DNA from 4 places in the Paenibacillus sp. GCM10027628 genome. Region 2 is predicted to be linked to each of the others. Evidence: riboswitches for the same ligand, from Rfam matches in the RefSeq annotation. Region 2 holds a riboswitch; each other region holds the start of a gene.

Region 1 (5,082 bases), on a different contig from region 2:
ATGCATATCCATGTGCGTCCAACGTACCGGTATCGTGAAGTTGAGAATACGGTTCACAAACTGCTGCAAGCCGAATCGAAATTTTGCCCGGTAAAGTGAAGTAAATACCTCTAGTGCATGACGGCCATAAGGACGATCCTTATGGTCTTTTTGGATTTATTTGGGTGGATATTTTTGCTATATATAAATATTCTCCCTCTTAGTTACGCACACACATTGAATTCGGACAGCAGTTCATTGTAAGATTGTAAGATGACAGATTAACCATCAATGAAAGGTAGGTTTACCCATGGATACTTTGAAGCTTAAAATTCTCGAACTACTAAAAGAAGATGCCAGACGCAGCGCGGCACTGATCGCCACCATGTTAGGAACGGCGGAGGCCGAAGTGGCGCGAGCGATAAGCGAGATGGAAGCGGATAAGGTCATCGTCAAATACGCGACAGTGGTGAACTGGAGCAAAGTAGATGACGAAAAGGTTACCGCCCTGATTGAAGTGCAAATTACACCGGAACGCGGACGCGGGTTCGATGCGATTGCGGAACGGATTTATTTATATCCGGAAGTAAAATCGGTATATCTCATGTCCGGTGCATATGACTTGCTAGTGGAAGTTGAGGGCAGCTCGCTCAAAGAGGTTGCTTCTTTCGTCTCCAATAAGCTGTCGCCGGTTGATCGCGTGCTTTCTACGAAAACGAATTTTATTTTGAAAAAATATAAACAAGACGGCATTATTTTCGAGGATCAGGAAGATGATCATCGCATGCTCGTCTCGCCATAAGGAGGCGCCAGGCCATGATCAAAGACGAAACGACGATCCCGCAAGCAAAGAACAAGTCGATGTCGGACTACCTCGCCCCTTCGGTGCGCGAGATCAAGCCATCGGGCATTCGCAAATTTTTTGATTTGGTTAGCAATAGCAAGGAAGATATCATCTCTCTTGGCGTAGGGGAACCTGACTTTTCAACACCGTGGCATGTCCGGGAAGCAGCGGTATTTTCATTGGAGCGCGGTCGCACAAAGTACACGCCGAACTCAGGGATTCCTGAACTTCGCGAAGCAATCGCCGAATATTTACACACGTCCTTTAATGTGAAGTATGAGCCGTCGAACGAAGTGCTAGTCACTGTTGGTTCCAGTGAAGCGATTGATTTGGCATTGCGCGCTCTAATTTCTCCTGGAGATGAGATTTTGATTCCAGAGCCTTGTTATATTTCCTACTCGCCTATTACAAGCATTAGCGGAGGGAAAGCCGTCGGTATTGAAACATTTGCAAAGGATCAATTCAAAATTACTGCAGAGTCGTTACGTGCAGCGATAACGCCCCGCTCTAAGATTTTAATCCTATGCTATCCAAGTAACCCTACTGGCGGCATTATGACTTATGAGGACTGGCTTCCGATCGCCAGAGTGGTTGAAGAGAATGATTTGATCGTCATTTCTGATGAGATTTATGCAGAATTGACTTACGGACAAAAACATGTTAGCTTCGCGGCGATGCCAGGTATGAAAGACCGGACAATTCTTGTGAGCGGCTTCGCCAAGGCTTTTGCTATGACAGGTTGGCGTATCGGTTATGCATGCGGTCATCAGGAGCTGATCTCGGCCATGACTAAAATCCATCAATATACCGTAATGTGCGCACCTGTTATGGGTCAGGTTGCGGCTCACGAAGCGCTGAAGAACGGTCTGGAAGAAAAGGACCGAATGATAGAGTCCTACAATCAAAGACGTCGTCTGGTCGTCAAAGGATTTCGTGAAGCCGGACTCGAATGTCATGAGCCGCAAGGCGCTTTCTATGCGTTCCCAAGTATTGTCGCTACGGGCATGACATCCGAAGAATTTGCTCAGCGACTGCTATATGAAGCGAAGGTCGCGGCCGTACCTGGGGATGTGTTCGGATTAGGCGGAGAAGGTTTCTTACGCTGTTCCTATGCCTATAGTGTCTCGCAATTGAATGAAGCACTAGAACGAATCGGAAATTTTCTCAAAAAATTGTAAAAAAGAAGTAAAAATATATTTTCATTGGGCTCAAAAACTGGTATTCTGGAAGTAAGGAGGGATAAGCATGGCTTTTATGGAATATCAACTATCTACGTACCGCAAGCATTTGCATATTCGCGAAAATGATTCCGAACAGCGCTGGTTATTCAAGCATGCTAAGAAATCCAACTCCCTTACTTCCTTGGAAGAAGAAATTCATTCGCTAAGACGAATGCTGGAACAGATGGTTGTAGACGGAAGAGCAATGACCTCTGATTCTGTTGTTGAGCTTAGCACAGTACTTGATCATAAAATAAATGAATATATGAATAAAGGGAAGAAAAGTCGGTGAAAGCCGACTTTTCTCATGTCATACGGAGGGACAAAATCCAACATGAAAGCCTTGAAAGTTAAACTGTTGCTTATGACAATGATCGCGCTTATGGTTATGCTGGTCGGCTGTGGCGGTCTGAAGCCTGACGTTTCTATCTTTGTTATGGGGCCGAATGGATTTCCTTCCGAAATGGGGGCCAAGCTGGAAGCCGCACTTAAATCCAAAGTTGGAGAAACGCCGACGGTGAAGCTCGTTACTTCCCCTATTTTTTCGATGGAGAAAATGATTGTTGAGCTAGCTGCAGGAGAAAATGGAATTTTTGTCTTGCCGGAAGAACAATTTAACGCTTTAACGAAGCAGGCCGGTTTTGTATCATTAGATGATGCGATCAAACCCGAAGATTACCCGAATGGTGTTATCGCCATCGGAGAAGAAGGCAAGCCTGCAGAAAAGCATCTTTACGGAATTCCGCTGGCAGACAACAAATGGATGAAAGCGCAAGGATTTGACGGCAAAGGGCTCGTCGCGTTCATCCCGCAAAATGCCGAAAAAATTAACGAAGCGAAACAAGTGCTCAAAATCATCGCTGAAAAGTAGCAGCTTCTTACCTTGTACTATAGATGAATCTCATCTATAATCGACAAAGAGATTACTAGTTAGCCATAACATGCAGCCATAGGTGCTGGCAAGCTCATAATTAATAAATTAATGAGAGTTTAAAAAAGTCCGCTTTCAGAACCGAGAAGGTTGGACGAAATCCGGAGAAGGAGGAACGGAGCGTAGAGATTTTCTACGTGAGTACCGGACTTCCCGGTTTCGTTCAAGATTCGATGTCGAATAACCTTCGTGAAAAGCTTCGTTATCAAAGTGGACTTTTTAAACAACCGTTATAATGAGAGTTTGCAGCTTAATAGGGAAGCCGGTGTAAATCCGGCACGGTCCCGCCACTGTAATTCGGGAAATGTCCTCGACATGCCACTGTCCTGCTTTGTGCAGAATGGGAAGGCGAGGAAGATGATGCCCGTAAGTCAGGAGACCTGCCCATGGTGCCGCTCACGACATCCTTCGAGGAAAAGGATCGCGTTAAATCAGGAGGCGACTGTTTGTCGCCGCATACCGCGATTTATCGTCCCCTTTGTTCCTTAGGAATGAAGGGGATTTTTTGTTGGCGGATAGATTTAAACAAAGAGAGGGATCAACAGGATGATGACTAATAAAAGATGGAAACAAGCGCTTTTGCTAAGCACAGCGTTGGCAACAGCGGTAAGCCTTGCGGCTTGCGGAAAAAAAGAGGCACAGCCGGAGATTTCCGAACCGGCGAAGATAGGATCAGGAGGCACGAAAGCTCCTGCGGCGACATCTTCGCCTGCAGCAGCCGCCAAAAAGACGCAGTATCCGTTGAAACTTAAGGATGCGACAGGCAAAGAATTCACGTTTGAAAAAGCACCTGAACGTATCGTATCGGTCTCGCCTGCTGAAACAGAGGGGTTATTTGCACTAGGGTTGGATGATAAAATCGTGGGTGTTTCCGACTTCGACGATTATCCCGATGCGGCAAAATCCAAGCCGAAGATGGGCGGGATTACGAAGCCGAACCAAGAAGCGCTTATTGCTGCCAATGCTGGTGTGGTGTTTACGGGTGTTTCGATGAAAGCAGATACGGTGGAAAAGCTTCGTGCGATGAACCTTAATGTGTTCAAAGTGGAACCCAAGACACTGGATGATGCCATAGCGGATATCCAAACGTTTGGCCTGATCACCGATCATCAAGAACAAGCGGATAAGGTTATAGCCAAAATGAAAGCGGATCGTCAGAAGGTCGTTGATGCGGTGAAAGACGTGAAGCCTGAGCAGAAGAAAAAGGTGTACATCGAGTTCAGCCCCGGTTGGACCGTCGGCAGCGGCGAGTTTATGGATGAGCTGATCGGGCTTGCTGGAGGCGTTAATGTTGCCGGTGACACGAAAGGCTGGCAACAAATCAGCGAAGAGAAAATTATTGGGCAGAACCCAAACGTGATTCTTTATGCCCAAGGGTTTGTTGATGACAAGACGAAGAAACCATTGGATGAAATTATCCGCGGACGCAGCGGGTGGGATCAAATCGATGCTGTTAAAAACAAAAAAGTGATTGGTGTCGACCAAAACCTGCTCAGCCGCCCGGGTCCAAGAATGACCGATGGACTGCTGGAAATGGCGAAAGGCATTTATCCCGAACTGGTGAAATAAATGAAAAGAAAATTAATGCTGTGGGGAGGAGTAGGGGTCATACTCCTTCTTCTTTCTATTCTGATCAGCTTATCGCTTGGAACGGCGCGACTTCCGCTACTCCAGATCGCCGGCATTCTCGGTAAGCACCTCCCTGGGCTCAGAGGGTATGTCGATGCGAACTGGCCGCAATCTTCGGAGCAGATTATTTTGAAAGTACGACTTCCTCGCGTCTTACTGGGGGTTCTGGTAGGAGCTGCGCTCTCCGTTGCAGGAGCGGCGTTTCAAGGAGTACTACGCAACCCGCTTGCTGATCCATATACGCTGGGCGTATCATCGGGAGCTTCCGTGGGGGCCGCTTTCCTTATTTACTTTGGCCTGCAATATGCTTGGTTCGGCGGTTGGTCTATTCCCATTGTAGCGTTCGGAACCGGGCTGATCTCCTTATTGCTGGTTCTCAGACTGGCGCAGATCGATGGGAAACTGAAGATGGAGACGCTGATTTTATCCGGCGTGGTTATGCAGGCGTTCTTAGGAGCGATCGTCTCATTCATGGTGTC
Region 2 (5,082 bases):
ATTGACATTTCTCATTTGGTTGATCTGGGTTGCTCCCGGAGAATTTGCAGCTGCACTTGAAAAAGCTATAGCCGTCCTTGTCATTGCTTGCCCATGTGCTCTGGGACTTGCAACACCGACGTCGATTATGGCCGGATCCGGACGTGCCGCGGAATTTGGCATTCTTTTTAAGGGCGGGGAACATCTTGAGTCGATGCAAAAAGTACAAACGATCGTATTCGATAAAACAGGAACGATTACGAAGGGCAAACCGGAACTGACGGACGTTAGCATTGAAAATATGGATGAAGCTGCAGCGCTGCGTCTGATCGGCTCTGCCGAAAAACAATCGGAGCATCCGCTGGCTGAAGCGATTGTCGCCGGAATTGTGGCCAAAGGCATAACGCTGACTGCAACCGAAAAGTTTGAAGCCATCCCCGGCTACGGCATTCGGGCCATCGTAGAAGGCAAAGAGGTGTTGGTAGGCACCCGTAAACTTTTGCAGCGTGAAGCCATCGATTTTGGAAAAGCGGGTTCAGTAATGGAGAAGTTTGAAGCCGAAGGCAAAACTGCGATGCTTGTGGCGATCGATAACCAATACGCCGGTATTGTCGCTGTAGCGGATACGATCAAAGACACATCGAAAGAGGCGATCGCTCGTTTGAAACAAATGGGCATCGAAGTCATTATGATGACCGGTGATAATACACGGACGGCGCAGGCTATCGCGCAGCAAGTTGGCATTGATCATATCCTTGCGGAAGTGTTGCCGGAAGGCAAAGCCGAGGAAGTGAAGAAACTGCAAGGACAAGGGAAAATCGTAGCGATGGTCGGAGACGGCATCAACGATGCGCCTGCTCTCGCGACAGCAGACGTCGGCATTGCGATTGGAACAGGCACAGATATTGCGATGGAAGCGGCGGATGTGACGCTGATGCGGGGGGAACTTACAAGCATAGCGGATGCGATATACATGAGCCACAAAACGATGATGAACATTAAGCAAAACCTGTTCTGGGCGCTCGGTTACAACACGCTCGGCATTCCGATCGCAGCCATTGGACTGCTGGCTCCCTGGGTTGCCGGAGCTGCAATGGCGCTAAGTTCAGTCTCTGTAGTCCTAAACGCGCTGCGTTTGCAGCGAGTAAAATTATAAGTATCCGGGAGGAACCATGAAACGATATATAGGTTTAGTGTTTATCTTTTTGATTGTTTTTGTAACGGCTTGTTCCAAACAAACCGGACACAGTGGAATGAATCATAACGAACAGGAGATGGGACATGGAGATACGGTCTCAAAATCAGGACAGAGTAAAACAAGTGCTGAATGGACGATCAACCCTGAAAAAGCTAAAGCCAATACTGACACACGGATCACAATTCGAATACAAGATGAGACGGGGCATCCTATTAATAAGTTTGATATTAATCATGAGAAACAAATGCACCTAATTATTGTGAATAAGAAGCTGTCTTATTTTGAACATATACACCCTGAATACAAGGGGAATGGGATATTTGAAATTTCTACTAAGTTTCCTTCGGGTGGAGAATACAAACTATTTGCGGATTATGTTCCGTCTGGAAGCGTCGCAACCACCCAATCGAATTGGGTATCCGTAGAAGGTAATGAGGCTTTAGCGGATTCTATTAAACCGGATAAAGATTTGATGAAAACCGTTGGGGATAAGGAAGTTACGCTTTCCTACGATCATTTAATGGCGGGAAAGGATGTTAATTTGAACTTTCATTTCGTTGATACTAAATCTAAACAGCCCATTACAGATTTACAGCCATACCTGGGTGCTATAGGGCATGTTGTCATTATTAGTGAAGATACGAATGAATACTTGCATGTGCATCCAATCAATGAAACCGATAAAGGGCCGGAAGCGAAATTTATGACCAGTTTCCCCAAAAGTGGTGTATATAAGATCTGGGGACAGTTTAAAGAAAACGACAAGACCTTTATCGTACCTTTTGTTGTAAAAGTTCCTTGATGTGAACCCACCCCAAAAGGGGTGGATTCACTAAAGTTCAGAGTCCAACTTTGTTTCTCGTTTTAATTAAATAATAGCAACCTAACATAAATGCGAATATGATTACGCCTACGATCTCAAAATCCAACTCTGCCCAAGGGAAGAAGAACAAAAAGGCCTCATAGATCGAAACGCCATAAGCAAGAAAAACAATGATCCAACCCATTACTCTCGAAGCGGATTGTCCGATACGGCTCGATTGACTAAGCATGCGATAAGCGACAAAGGAATCAATGGTATCTGTGAGCATCATCCCGGCCATGAAAGTAATACCTAAAATAATCGGCATGTAACTCCCGGAATTGCCTGCGGCTATCGCCCAAACTGAGGTTTGACTGACTGTATCGGCAGCTAATGCGAACGCTCCGCCGATAAGAATGATTACAAAGGGATTCGTCGTTTCTCTGGCGGCACGTGGAATAAATTTACCCTTGATCCCCGCAACTTCAAAATCGCTGTCATTAGATTTTGTTCGAATCAGATTAATGACATTTAAAGTGCCAATTAAGAATAATGAAGCCACCGAGACCCATGTAACAAGGGTATCGAAATACTCAGGGAAGCTGAAGTTTTCAACGAACATTCCAAGTGTTATCGCGACGCCTGCCACAACTAAACCGTGTCCGAATGAAAACAGGGTCCCGACCCACCGGGCAGTAGGGCTGCCTTTTCGCCAATTGAATCTGGTTAAACCGTCAATACAAGCCAAATGGTCAGCGTCCAATCCGTGGCGTAACCCAAGAACAAATACAAGTAATATAAGTGAAGCGATTGTCATTAAAATTGGTCCTCCTCGAAATAAAATGATACTCAAGTCAAAAAAGCCCTACCTCTCAACATGAGGCAGGGCTATGCGCACGATTGAATAAAACGATTTATAAAAAACACCATCGTTTTCATTGCACACCACTCCTTTTCTCCGAAGGTAAACTGGGTGTAACAATTAGGTAGGTCTTCTGGCTCCCGAATCAACATTCCCTTCAGCCTTCCCCAAATTAGTTTGAGTGGCAAATTTAGAAGGTAACTCCTCGGTTACAGCGGCGGGACCGCTTGGGATTTTCACCCAATTCCCTGTTACTCTTTGTTTTCACAAAGACACCTGATTGTTATCTTATGAAGTTGTTCTAAAAGGAATTCTCCATTTCAATCATAAATCCTGCCTGCAGTCTATATCTATATGAATCTTTTATAAAAATACAGTGCGATCCATAGTGCAACCAGGACCCATATTACAATAAAAATTGAACCGGTGATCCAGTTAACCGGCTTTTTCTCCTTCATTCTTTCCTCGGCTTTTACTCTACATTCTTCAAGAACAAGTGGTGGAATTAATTTTAAAGCAAGGTATATGCCTAAAGGAACGATGATGAGGTCATCCAGATAACCGAGAATAGGAATGAAGTCCGGTATTAAATCAATGGGGCTAAAGGCGTATGCAACTACACATATTGTAAACACTTTGGCAAACCAGGGAACACGCGGGTCCTTGTAAGAAAGATATAAAACAATTAAATTTGACTTTAATTTTCTTGCTTGTTGTTTAAGTGCAGTAACCATTCCTTATACCCCATTAAGTTAGTTTATTTATCCACTTAAATGAACAATATCTCCATAAAGTATAATTGCTCCGTTGTAATTATCAACTACTCTTTGAAATAGCTGTGACCGTTTAGATTAAAACAAGCATTTTCTTGTCCCGTCCCCCATATAGTTGCAAGTAAGCGAGCATTATGGGAGGGGAGGTTGGGACGAATTGAAGGAAGAAACGGAGCTTCAGCAAGTCAGGCTTGAGATCGAAGGAATGACCTGTGCAGCGTGCTCGGCCAGAATTGAAAAAGTGGTCGGCAAACTCGACGGCGTTCGTGAGATTGCGGTCAATTTGACGATGGGGCGGGCCGCATTAACGATCGAACCGGAACGGGTCACGGACGGCCGAATTATCGAGCGGATTGAACAGCTCGGCTACAAGGCCAAGAAGCTGGAAGAAGGCGATAAGCGTGGGCAAGAGATAGCCGGTGTCGGAGTTCGGCTGACGATTGCCTCAATTCTAACAATACCGCTGCTTTGGGCGATGGTTCGCCATTATACATTCACTTCAGGCATTTGGATACCTGAGCTGTTCCTGCAGCCATGGTTTCAGTGGGTTCTGGCTACTCCTGTGCAGTTTGTTATCGGAGCGCCCTTTTACTTCAATGCTTATAAAGCGTTGAAAAACAAAAGCGCAACAATGGATGTGCTGGTCGCACTAAGCACGACATGTGCTTATTTGTACAGTCATTACATGACCATACACATGCTAAGAGAAGGCCAAGCGAATCCGCATGCAGTCTATTTTGAGACAAGCGCGATGATTATCACCGTCGTATTGCTTGGAAAATGGCTGGAAGCTTCGGCGAAGAAGCGAACGCTGCGGTCCATCCGGCAGTTGGAACAACTGAGACCGGAGCAAGTGACGCTGATTCAAGGCGGAATCAAATCGGAGATTCCAGTCAGGCAGGTCAACGTCGGAGACCATTTGCTCATTCTCCCCGGCGAGACCGTACCGCTGGATGGACAAGTGCTCGAAGGCAGGTCGGCTGTGGACGAGTCATTCGTTACCGGCGAATCCGCCCCTGCAGACAAACGGCAGTATGAGCGCCTCATCGGGGGTTCGCGGAATATCGACGGCACGTTGGTCATGCGCGTGACGGCCATAGGCCAGGATACGGCTTTGGCTAAAATGATCTACCTCATGGAAGAAGCGCAAGGTTCTAAAGCAGAAATCGCGCGTGTCGTGGATCGGATCGCTTCTGTGTTCGTACCGGCGGTACTGGCGCTTGCACTGCTGACCCTGTGCCTTTGGTCACTGTGGCTGAGCCCCGGCGATCTCAGCGGGTCGCTGTTCAAAGCGATCGCCGTACTGGTGATTGCTTGTCCTTGCGCACTCGGACTTGCAACGCCAACCTCCATTCTGGTGGGCACAAGTCGTGCGGCGGAAGCGGGCGTCCTGTTTAAGGAAGGCAAGGATGTGGAGCGTCTGCAGCAAGTGGATGTAGTGCTGCTTGATAAGACAGGGACGCTGACT
Region 3 (5,082 bases), on a different contig from region 2:
TAATCGGCAGCGCTTATTTTGCTGCTAATCCAGTGAATGAGAAGGATTTGAGCCAGATTTATTCGAACGTTGGTTTATTAATGGTGCTTCTGGTGGTCGGCTTATTTTGGACGTTCCTTGGTGGCTATGTGGCAGCTAAGGTAGCGAAGCGGGCAGAAGTTTTCAATGCTTCCATCATCGGGGTCATTGCGGCTGCGATTGGGTTTGATTCTATGCTGACCAGTCACGATATCCCGCTTTGGTATGAACTCATCGGTTTTATTGTGATCATACCTATTTCTTTGCTAGGCGGATATTTGGCCATGAAAAAGAAAGGTGCTTCAACCAAAAAATCATAAACAAAAAAGAGACTCGGATATTGCCCCGAGTCTCTTCCTATATGCAAAGAAAACTAACTTGTTGTGGTTGGAATGTGGGAAAGCATGGCGGTTTTGACCTTGTTGATCGTATCTTGGAGGTCCATATTTTCAAAAACATGTTCGCATTGTTTCCGGTAAGAAACTTCTTCGATGTAATGATTCATATAATGATCGATGACATCCATTGGTGTACTGCGCGCGAGAAGCCGCTCCATGATGGTCTGTTTGTTGGCGTAGATGAAGAGACGGATAGCGCGATCGCCAAATTCATACTTAAACTTGTTCGCGGCATACCGATTCACGATCACATAAATGAGACCTTTCTCCCGCAGTGCAGCTTCGATGTCCGCCTTTTTTGTCCCGTAAAAGTTGCCGTCAATTTCGGCCGTTTGGAAAAATTCCCCTGCGATATCCGCGTCAATAAATGCTTTACGAGAGATAAAGTTGTAATCTCTTCCTTCCATTTCTTTGGGTCGTGGAGTTCTGGTTGTATACGAAACAACAGATGAAAAACCAAGCTCGCCTGCTATTTGCCGTGCAATGGTTTTGCGCCCTGAACCGCTTGTGCCTGTAAACACGAAGATCAATCCATCAGCTGCCTGTCTGCTCATACGAAATCCTCCTCCATGATTAAATTGAAAGCGTTATCTCACTACTATTATAGTACGAATATTCAGGAAATTAAAGGATGGGTTTCTGCTTGTTCTGAGATTCGCATACAGGTGAATGAGCAGCCGCAAATACGTTATAATAGCGATAGGTCATGACTGGATAGAAAGGAAAAGACGATGCCCAAATATGCAAATTTAAGTACGGAAGCAACGGAATTACTGCGACAAAAGACTGGAAGCACGCAGGTTGAATGTTATACGTATATTGATCCTGAACGCACGGAAGACAGCTTTTTTGTTGTAAAGACGACAAACAAAGTCATCCATGTCAGTTTTGCCGAAATCACCTATGATCAAAGCAATTTCTCCAGCTTAATCGAAGGGCTCTACCGAGCTATCTACGAATAATAGCGTGGACAAGATTTTCGATAGATGATAGGATGAGGTTAATTGCATAAGTATGGAATTAGGTGCTCTATGTCAATGCTGCATAGAGTTAAAAGGGAAGACCGGTGAAAAACCGGCACGGACCCGCCACTGTAAAGATTGCCGTTATTACGGCATCTTCTTGCATGAAGCCACTGGGCTAAACCCGGGAAGGCGCGAGAAGAACATCCAAGTCAGGAGACCTGCCTAGTTCAACAACACATTTGCCCTACGAGGAATTAGGGAGTGTTAGAGAGCGGATACTCCAGTGTGCTTCGACATGATGTACCACCAAGCGTTTCTAACATGACCCATGTTAGGAACGCTTTTTTTGTTGCTCTGAAATGAAGTGGAAAGGGTGAGTGGTTTTTGTTGGGTAAATTGCTTATTATTGGCTTTGGTCCTGGGAGTTTTGAACATATCTCGAAGCGCGCTCGTGAGGCGATACAAGAAAGTGAAATTATCATCGGATACAACACGTATGTGGATCTTATAGCCGGATTGCTAAGCGATCAACAAATTGTGCGGACAGGTATGACAGAAGAAGTAAGCCGTGCCCAAGAAGCTGTGCGGCAAGCGAATCAAGGGAAGAAAGTCGCTGTAATCTCCAGTGGGGATGCAGGCGTGTACGGAATGGCCGGGCTGGTCTATGAGGTATTGATGGAACAAGGATGGACGCAAAAGGATGGCGTAGAAGTAGAAGTCATTCCGGGAATTTCAGCCGTGCATTCTGCCGGATCTCTTCTTGGTGCGCCCATTATGCATGATTCATGTACGATCAGCCTAAGCGATCATCTGACGCCATGGGAACTCATTGCAAAGCGGGTAGAGGCGGCGGCAATGGCGGATTTTGTGATTGCGCTGTATAATCCGCGAAGCGGAAGAAGGACGAGGCAAATTGTTGAGACACAGCGTATCCTGCTGCAGTATCGCTCGCCGCAAACGCCAGTCGGGATCGTAAAAAGCGCATATCGCGACCGACAGCATGTCGTTGTTACAACACTTGCGGACATGCTGAATCATGACATTGGTATGCTGACGACGATTATTATAGGAAATTCGGCCACTAAGCTTTATGACGGTTTAATGATTACACCTCGAGGGTATCAACGGAAATATACGCTTGCTGCAGATACTCAGCCGCTAAAACCACATCAGAGATTGCAAGCGGAAGCAGAGCCATGGGCTTTGGAGCAGATGGAGACTTTGCAAACGAGTGGAAATTCATTGGCTATTGATGAGGACTGGGAAGAGTGGGAAGAAGAGACGGGAATGAGTGATACCGAGTCGGTTTCGGCAGCCGGTCAACCATCTCCTGCTAATTCCTTGCAGTTGGCCATGGAAGCCTTGCAGTTGGTGAGCAAAGGGAGCCATCAAACAGCGCCTGTGTTCGGTCGTCCTTTTACGGCGACTGAATCTATTTTTGAGTTTGCGGTAAGCCCCGGAATCGCGAACAAAAAACTGACAGCTCTTCAATTAGTTGCCCTAGGTGAAATCATAGGAGATCGTGGGGACATTGAATATACGCCGCATCATCAGCTTATTGTTCGAGTGAAAACGGATCAACCTGAACGAATGACAGCTGAGTTAAAGAGGCAAGGTCTATTATTATCCCCAATCGGCGATGTGGCCCAGATTAAAGCTTGCGATTTTTGCAACCTGGAAAAGGGAGAGTCCATCCCTTATGCGGAAGCGATTCATCAAAGAATCGGCAATATGACAGTACCCAAAGAGCTGAAAATTGGCTTTAACGGCTGCGGTATGGCTTGTTATGGGGCAGTACAGCAGGATATCGGCATCGTTTATCGCAAAGAGAAATTCGATCTGTTCCTGGGAGGTAAGACGGTCGGACGGAGTGCGCATCCTGCTCAGCCTGTAGCAGAGGGCATTGAACCGGAGGAGCTCGTCGATATGGTTATCAGAATCGTGGAACGTTACAAAACGGAAGGACATCCGAACGAGCGGTTCCATAAGTTTTTTAAACGGGTGAAAGAAATCGAAGGGTTCAAGCATCAGGAAATGGTAGGATTCGTGATCGAAAACGCCGCTTGTGGCGATTAGGGGGATGCGTAAAGTGAATGCAGTTTTATTTGTGGGTCATGGGAGCAGAGAGCATGAAGGTAATGAAGAAGTACGGCAGTTTGTTAAAGAAATTGCGGATAAAATGCACGGACATATCGTGGAAACCTGCTTTTTGGAGTTTGTAGAGCCTACGATCATGCAAGGGATCGATCGCTGTGTAGAGCTTGGCGCTTCTCATGTTGTTGTAATTCCGATTATTTTATTTGCGGCCGGTCATGCCAAAATTCATATCCCGTCTGCGATTGACGATGCGAAAAAGAAATATCCATTTATTAAATTTACATACGGAAGGCCGATTGGCGTTCACGATCAAATTCTTGATATTTTGACCTCGAGATTAAAAGACACAGGAGTTCAACTGAACGGAGATCTTGGAGAGACGGCACTGCTTGTAGTCGGACGCGGAAGCAGCGATCCGGATGCTAATAGCGATTTGTTTAAAATCTCCCGCTTGCTTTGGGAACGGCTTCAAGTGGAATGGGTGGAAACGGCATTTATCGGTGTCACGGCACCACTTATGGATGCGGGAATTGAGAGATGTCTCAGACTTGGTGCCAAAAGGGTTATTATTTTACCTTATTTTCTGTTCACAGGCGTCTTAATTCAGAGAATGGAGCAAATGGTACAAGGTTATCGGGAGCAATATGGTGAACATGAGTTCCAAATGGCACCTTATTTCGGCTTCCATCCGTTGCTTCAAGAAATATTAATCGGTCGCGCTGAGGAGGCGCTTCAGGATGAAGTGAAGATGAATTGCGACATGTGCCAGTATCGCTTGGAAGCGATGAAGCATATTGATCATCATCATCATCATGATCATGAGGATCACCATCACGGGCATCATCATCACAATCACGACCATGACCATGACCATGACCATGACCATGACCATGACCATGACCACGACCATCATGATCACCATCATGATCATGCGGAAACCGGAGGAAGCAAACGATGATTCTCGTTCTTGCAGGGACCAGCGATGCCAGAGAGCTGGCACTACGCATACGGTCTGCAGGCTCTACCGTGCTTACAACCGTAGTTACGGAGAGTGCAGCCAAAAGCATGGAAGCCGAGAAGCTTCCTGTGTTGACCGGACGGCTTACGGCGACCGACATGCAGCAGCTAATCGCAGATAGAGGGGTTCGCATCGTCGTCGATGCAACGCATCCATTTGCCGAAGAAGCTTCGAAGAACGCGATGGAAGCTGCGCAGTTGGCTCAAGTTCCTTACGTCCGTTTCGAACGTAAAAGTTTATCAATTGAACAAAGCGCTTTGGTCACCACAGTGGATGACTACAAGCAGGCAGCTGAGCTGGCTGCCGAGAAGCGGGGCAGCATCATGCTGACGACTGGGAGCAAAACATTGAAGATTTTCGCTGATCGGCTTATTGGACTGCCTGATACGACACTCATCGCGAGGATGCTCCCTCGTAAGGACAACATGGAGAAATGCGAAGAACTGGGCATCGAGCAGAAGAACATCATCGCCATGCAGGGTCCCTTCTCCAAGGAATTGAATAAGGCGCTATACGACCACTACAAGGTTACATTAATGATCACCAAGGAAAGCGGTAAAGTCGGAGCGGTGGACGAGAAACTGGA
Region 4 (5,082 bases), on a different contig from region 2:
TCCAATGAACTTCCTGAAACCGGGCAAAGTAGGCAGTTACGTGCTTACTGGCGCATGGGCGGAAAAAGCGGTGCAGGAAGCCGGCTTATTTGGCGAAGTATCGATTGCTGCAAGCTCCAAAGAACAAAAATTCATGAAAATCCCTGACCTGAGTGAAATCAACATTCACCCGGATTCCGCATATCTTCATGTGACATCCAACGAGACGATCGAAGGCGCGCAGTTCCAAAGCTACCCGGACACAGGCAACGTTCCGTTGATTGCGGATATGTCCAGTGACATTTTGAGCCGCCCGGTTGACGTATCGAAGTTTGGCATGATCTACGCAGGGGCGCAGAAGAACCTCGGTCCTTCCGGTGTGACTGTCGTGATCGTGAAAGAGGACATGCTTCAAGATTTGCCCAAAACGATCCCTACGATGCTGCGCTACGAAATTCACAGCAAAAATAACTCCCTCTACAATACGCCACCTGTGTATTCCATTTATATGGTGAACCTGGTGCTGAAATGGATTCAAGAGCAAGGCGGACTTACCGCTGTGGAGAAAAATAACCGCGAGAAAACTAGCCTGATCTATAACGCGATCGACCAAAGCGGTGGCTTCTACCGTGGCCCTGTCGATAAAGGCAGCCGTTCGACCATGAACATCACATTCCGTCTGGCTGATGAAGAGCTGGAGAAGAAATTTATCAAGGAAACTGAGCAAAACGGCTTCGTTGGTTTGAAAGGGCACCGCAGTGTTGGCGGCTTGAGAGCTTCCACCTACAACGCAGTTCCTTACGCTTCTTGTAAAGCACTTGCTGATTTCATGATCGATTTCCAAAAACGCAACGGATAATCGGATCAACTTCTTAACCTAAGCTATTCATGACTCCACCTGGTGGTCGTGGATAGCTTTTATTATCAATTAGGTAACTCAATATGAACCGAACATTTATGAATCCCTGAACACTGACTTCTTCAATAACGACCCTCGTTCGTAAATAAAGACTCTAATGACGCTAAAAGTATGAGGATTTCCAGCTTTGGATCGATTAGAGAACAACTTACCATAAATTACGAACAAGGTGCTCTAATTACAGACTTTTGTTCGTTGGAGCCCTATTTTATTGCGCTTTCAAAATTATAGCGTCAAACCAGTGCTCTAATAACGACCCTTGTTCTCTATATACTCGCTGCCCCCTAACAGCTGCCCCCTAACAGCTGCCCCCTAACAGCTGCCCCCTAACAGCTGCCCCTAACTGCTGCCCCTTAACTGCTGCCCCTTAACTGCTGCCCCCTAACAGCTGCCCCCTAACAGCTGCCCCCTAACAGCTGCCCCCTAACAGCTGCCCCCTAACTACTGCCCCCTAACTACTGCCCTCTATTTACTGCCCTCTATTTACTGCCCTCTATCTACTGTTCTCTGTATACTGCAAACTAACTACTGCACTCTATCAACTGCTCTCAGTGTGCTGCTCACTTTCTGTTCTCTATCAACTGCTCTCAGTGTCTATTCTAGTCCCAGCCTCCGCACTGCACTCAGCCACAGCACAGCACTGCACCTACTCTCTGTTCTGCAATCCCTCAGTTTTTCTCCCCAGGTCTCAATCCCTGATCTTTATTCAAGATTTCCTTAAACCACCCATGAAGACCATGTGCTTTACACTTTGCCATGAAGCAAAATCTGACATGAACTTTTACTTGGACAATTGGATGCAATTGGAATCAGAATTGGGTTGTTTTCTTGCTTGTATAAGTGTAAAATCAGCACTTCAAGCATGATTTTGCTCGATGTCTTATTGCCGTTCTGTACATTTGCAACATTCGACAAAAGCGAATTTTCAGCCAAAAAAAATTTCGAATTTGTGAAGTGCTTTCAGCCCGCGACCTTGCTGGGTTTTGGTATTTTTGGTGTGGGAATAGACCTTTTTCCTCATTGACAAACACTATATCTTGATATAAATTTGAATCTATCAACTACATATCGTTATGAAAAGGTGTTGTCACGTTTCAAAGGAACGTGGTGACCTAATAGGGAAAGTACGGTGCAAAGCCGGCGCGGTCCCGCCACTGTAAGGAAAAGCTTTTGTTCGAATAATCGCTGGTTTTGTCGAAATGATAGACGGCGAAGGCGAGCATATAGCTAAAAATCCGAGCCAGGAGACCTGCCTTTTCTTGTGACACACCCCTACGGCAGATAGGAAGGTGTCTGATTCCCACTTGCGCGACAAGCGTTTATTTTCGCATGTCTTTCTGTGGCGTATTCGGCCCTTATCCGTCCGAGTGCGTCATTTTTATTTGCGTATGTCACAGATGTTTACATAAGAGTTTCACAACGAATGAACGTTTAGATAGAGTTGTAAAAGGAGACGAGTCCCTATGCTGATTGCTTACGATTCAAAGACGGGAAATGTTCGCAGATTTATCGCCAAACTGCAAATGCCGGCGGTTCAAATCGAGGAAGCGATGAAGATGGACGAGCCTTTTGTGCTTGTGACATATACAACCGGTTTTGGTCAAATTCCACCGAAGGTTGCTTCCTTCTTAGAAGAAAATCACCCCAATTTGATCGGTGTAGCAGCCAGCGGCAATCGCAACTGGGGAGACGGTTTCGCCAAGAGCGCGGATACCATTTCAGCTTTATATGATGTACCAGTGTTAACGAAATTCGAACTATCCGGAACCAAAAATGACGTAGAACGCTTTGTACAGGGGGTAAATGCAATTGCGGCACATTGAGCTTAATAACCTATTAATGCAACGCGGAGCGGACGGTTTTTTCCAACTGGAGAAAGATAAGGAAGCCGTTCAAGTATTTATGGAGGAAGTTCATCGCAATAGTCTCACTTTTCCCGATACCTCTTCCAAAGTTCGTTATATGATCGATCATAACTACTATGAGGACGTATATAAGAACTACACAGAGTCGGAAGTTGAAGAGATCTATCGAGTTGCGCACGAGTCTTCGTTCGAATTTGCTTCTTACATGGCGGCATCCAAATTTTATACGGACTATGCGCTGCGCAGCGACGATAAGTCGGTGTATCTGGAACATTACCCGGATCGGGTTGCAATCGTTGCGTTGTATTTGGGACGCGGTGATGTACATACTGCACGTGCATTAGCTATATCTATGATGGAACAACGCCTTCAGCCGGCGACGCCGACGTTCTTGAACGCAGGCAAAAGCCGCCGAGGCGAAATGGTTTCCTGTTTCCTGCTGGAGATGGACGATTCACTTAACTCGATCAACTATGTGCTTGCGACTTGCATGCAGCTCTCCAAAATCGGTGGCGGGGTAGCGGTCAATTTATCTAAGCTTCGCGGTCGCGGAGAAACGATCAAAGGCGTCGAACATGCGGCTAAAGGGATTATGCCGGTGCTCAAGCTGATGGAGGATGCTTTCTCCTATGCGGACCAAATGGGCCAGCGTAAAGGCTCTGGAGCAGCGTACTACAACATTTTCGGCTGGGACGTTATGGAGTTCCTGGACAGCAAAAAGATCAACGCCGACGAGAAGTCTCGCCTGAAGACACTGTCGATCGGTCTCATCGTACCTAATAAATTCTATAAGTTGGCGGAAGAGAACAAACCGCTGCATGTTTTTGCGCCATATACGGTGTATCAAGCTTACGGCAAGCACATGGACGACATGGATTTAGATGAAATGTATGAAGAACTGCTGGCTAATCCGCGTGTGAAGAAAAAGGTCGTCATGAGCGCGCGCGACATGCTGGTCAAAATTGCGACAACTCAGCTGGAATCCGGCTATCCATATATGATGAACCGATCGAATGCGAACAAGGATCATGCGCTTAAAGAGATCGGAACGATTAAAATGTCCAACCTGTGCACGGAGATTTTCCAGCTGCAGGAGACTTCGGAAATCAACGATTACGGTCAGGAGGATCTTATTCTCCGTGACATCAGCTGCAACCTTGCATCGATGAACATTGCGAATGTAATGGACCGCAAGAAGCTTCGCGAAACGGTGCACGAGGGCATGATTGCCTTAACAGCGGTGAGTGACATGACGACTGTAGCGAATGCGCCAGGCGTGGCAAAAGCGAACCGTGAGCTGCATTCCGTCGGTCTAGGCGTGATGAATTTGCATGGTTATCTGTCCAAAAATAAGATCGCTTATGAAAGCGATGAGGCCAAAGATTTTGCCCGCACGTTCTTCATGGCGATGAACTATTATTCGATCGAACAAAGCAAAGAAATTGCCAAAGCGAAGGGCCAGACGTTCGATGGCTTTGAGCTTTCGGAGTATGCGAATGGTGCGTATTTCGATAAGTATTTGAATACGAATTATCAGCCGGTTACGGATAAGGTGAAAGAGCTGTTCGAAGGCATGCATATCCCAACGCAAAGCGACTGGCTTGCTCTGAAGGAAGAGGTTCAAAAGCACGGCTTGTATCATGCGTACCGTCTTGCGATTGCGCCTACACAGAGTATTTCTTACATTCAAAACTCTACTTCCAGCGTTATGCCGATTGTTGAGCCGATCGAAACACGGACGTATGCGAACTCAACTACGTACTACCCGATGCCTTTCATGCAGCGTGACAATTTCTTTTACTATAAATCGGCGTACCAAATGGATCAGTTCAAGATCCTCGATCTCATTGCAGAAATTCAAGCACACGTGGATCAAGGTATCTCAACGATTCTGCACGTCAATAGTGACGTAACGACAAGACAGCTGGCAAGGTACTACCTATATGCGGCACACAAGGGACTTAAATCGCTCTACTACACGCGAACCAATCAACTCTCCGTCGAGGAGTGCGTCAGCTGCGCGGTGTAATTCGGAAGGAGACCAAACATAGATGAGCACAAGCACGATCGAAAGCGCGGGCGCGACGAAAAGAGCCGTCAACTGGAACCGGCCTGACGACGATTTTACAATTACGTTTTGGAATCAAAACATTATGCAGTTCTGGACGGATGAGGAAATCCCGCTTTCCGACGATAAAATGTCCTGGATGACGCTGAACGGCGCGGAACGCGATCTCTATATGAAAGTGCTAGGCGGGCTGACGCTGCTCGATACGATGCAAGGCGGCGTCGGCATGCCGAAGATTTTGGAGCATGTGG

What was found. Region 2 has a riboswitch for cobalamin ahead of ACFQZT_RS18630 (HoxN/HupN/NixA family nickel/cobalt transporter). Riboswitches for the same ligand answer to the same signal wherever they lie in the genome.
Region 1: linked by a shared signal. The riboswitch ahead of ACFQZT_RS25205 (ABC transporter substrate-binding protein) and the one ahead of ACFQZT_RS18630 (HoxN/HupN/NixA family nickel/cobalt transporter) in region 2 are both predicted to bind cobalamin.
Region 3: linked by a shared signal. The riboswitch ahead of cobJ (precorrin-3B C(17)-methyltransferase) and the one ahead of ACFQZT_RS18630 (HoxN/HupN/NixA family nickel/cobalt transporter) in region 2 are both predicted to bind cobalamin.
Region 4: linked by a shared signal. The riboswitch ahead of nrdI (class Ib ribonucleoside-diphosphate reductase assembly flavoprotein NrdI) and the one ahead of ACFQZT_RS18630 (HoxN/HupN/NixA family nickel/cobalt transporter) in region 2 are both predicted to bind cobalamin.

What each region holds. Positions count from the first base shown of each region.
Region 1 is NZ_JBHTHA010000037.1:80,045-85,126, forward strand. It holds gene ACFQZT_RS25180 (hypothetical protein) at 1-99, shown strand, start outside; gene ACFQZT_RS25185 (Lrp/AsnC family transcriptional regulator) at 290-781, shown strand; gene ACFQZT_RS25190 (aminotransferase class I/II-fold pyridoxal phosphate-dependent enzyme) at 796-2,001, shown strand; gene ACFQZT_RS25195 (aspartyl-phosphate phosphatase Spo0E family protein) at 2,069-2,335, shown strand; gene ACFQZT_RS25200 (hypothetical protein) at 2,378-2,914, shown strand; cobalamin riboswitch at 3,195-3,376, shown strand; gene ACFQZT_RS25205 (ABC transporter substrate-binding protein) at 3,524-4,543, shown strand; gene ACFQZT_RS25210 (FecCD family ABC transporter permease) at 4,544-5,082, shown strand, end outside.
Region 2 is NZ_JBHTHA010000026.1:17,075-22,156, reverse strand. It holds gene ACFQZT_RS18640 (heavy metal translocating P-type ATPase) at 1-1,135, shown strand, start outside; gene ACFQZT_RS18635 (hypothetical protein) at 1,152-1,979, shown strand; gene ACFQZT_RS18630 (HoxN/HupN/NixA family nickel/cobalt transporter) at 2,017-2,796, opposite strand; cobalamin riboswitch at 2,948-3,136, opposite strand; gene ACFQZT_RS18625 (YkvA family protein) at 3,192-3,575, opposite strand; gene ACFQZT_RS18620 (heavy metal translocating P-type ATPase) at 3,772-5,082, shown strand, end outside.
Region 3 is NZ_JBHTHA010000011.1:206,237-211,318, reverse strand. It holds gene ACFQZT_RS12645 (hypothetical protein) at 1-338, shown strand, start outside; gene ACFQZT_RS12640 (guanylate kinase) at 392-970, opposite strand; gene ACFQZT_RS12635 (hypothetical protein) at 1,148-1,378, shown strand; cobalamin riboswitch at 1,422-1,621, shown strand; gene cobJ (precorrin-3B C(17)-methyltransferase) at 1,766-3,457, shown strand; gene ACFQZT_RS12625 (sirohydrochlorin chelatase) at 3,471-4,436, shown strand; gene cobK (precorrin-6A reductase) at 4,433-5,082, shown strand, end outside.
Region 4 is NZ_JBHTHA010000001.1:264,103-269,184, reverse strand. It holds gene serC (3-phosphoserine/phosphohydroxythreonine transaminase) at 1-838, shown strand, start outside; cobalamin riboswitch at 1,961-2,169, shown strand; gene nrdI (class Ib ribonucleoside-diphosphate reductase assembly flavoprotein NrdI) at 2,362-2,721, shown strand; gene nrdE (class 1b ribonucleoside-diphosphate reductase subunit alpha) at 2,708-4,792, shown strand; gene nrdF (class 1b ribonucleoside-diphosphate reductase subunit beta) at 4,815-5,082, shown strand, end outside.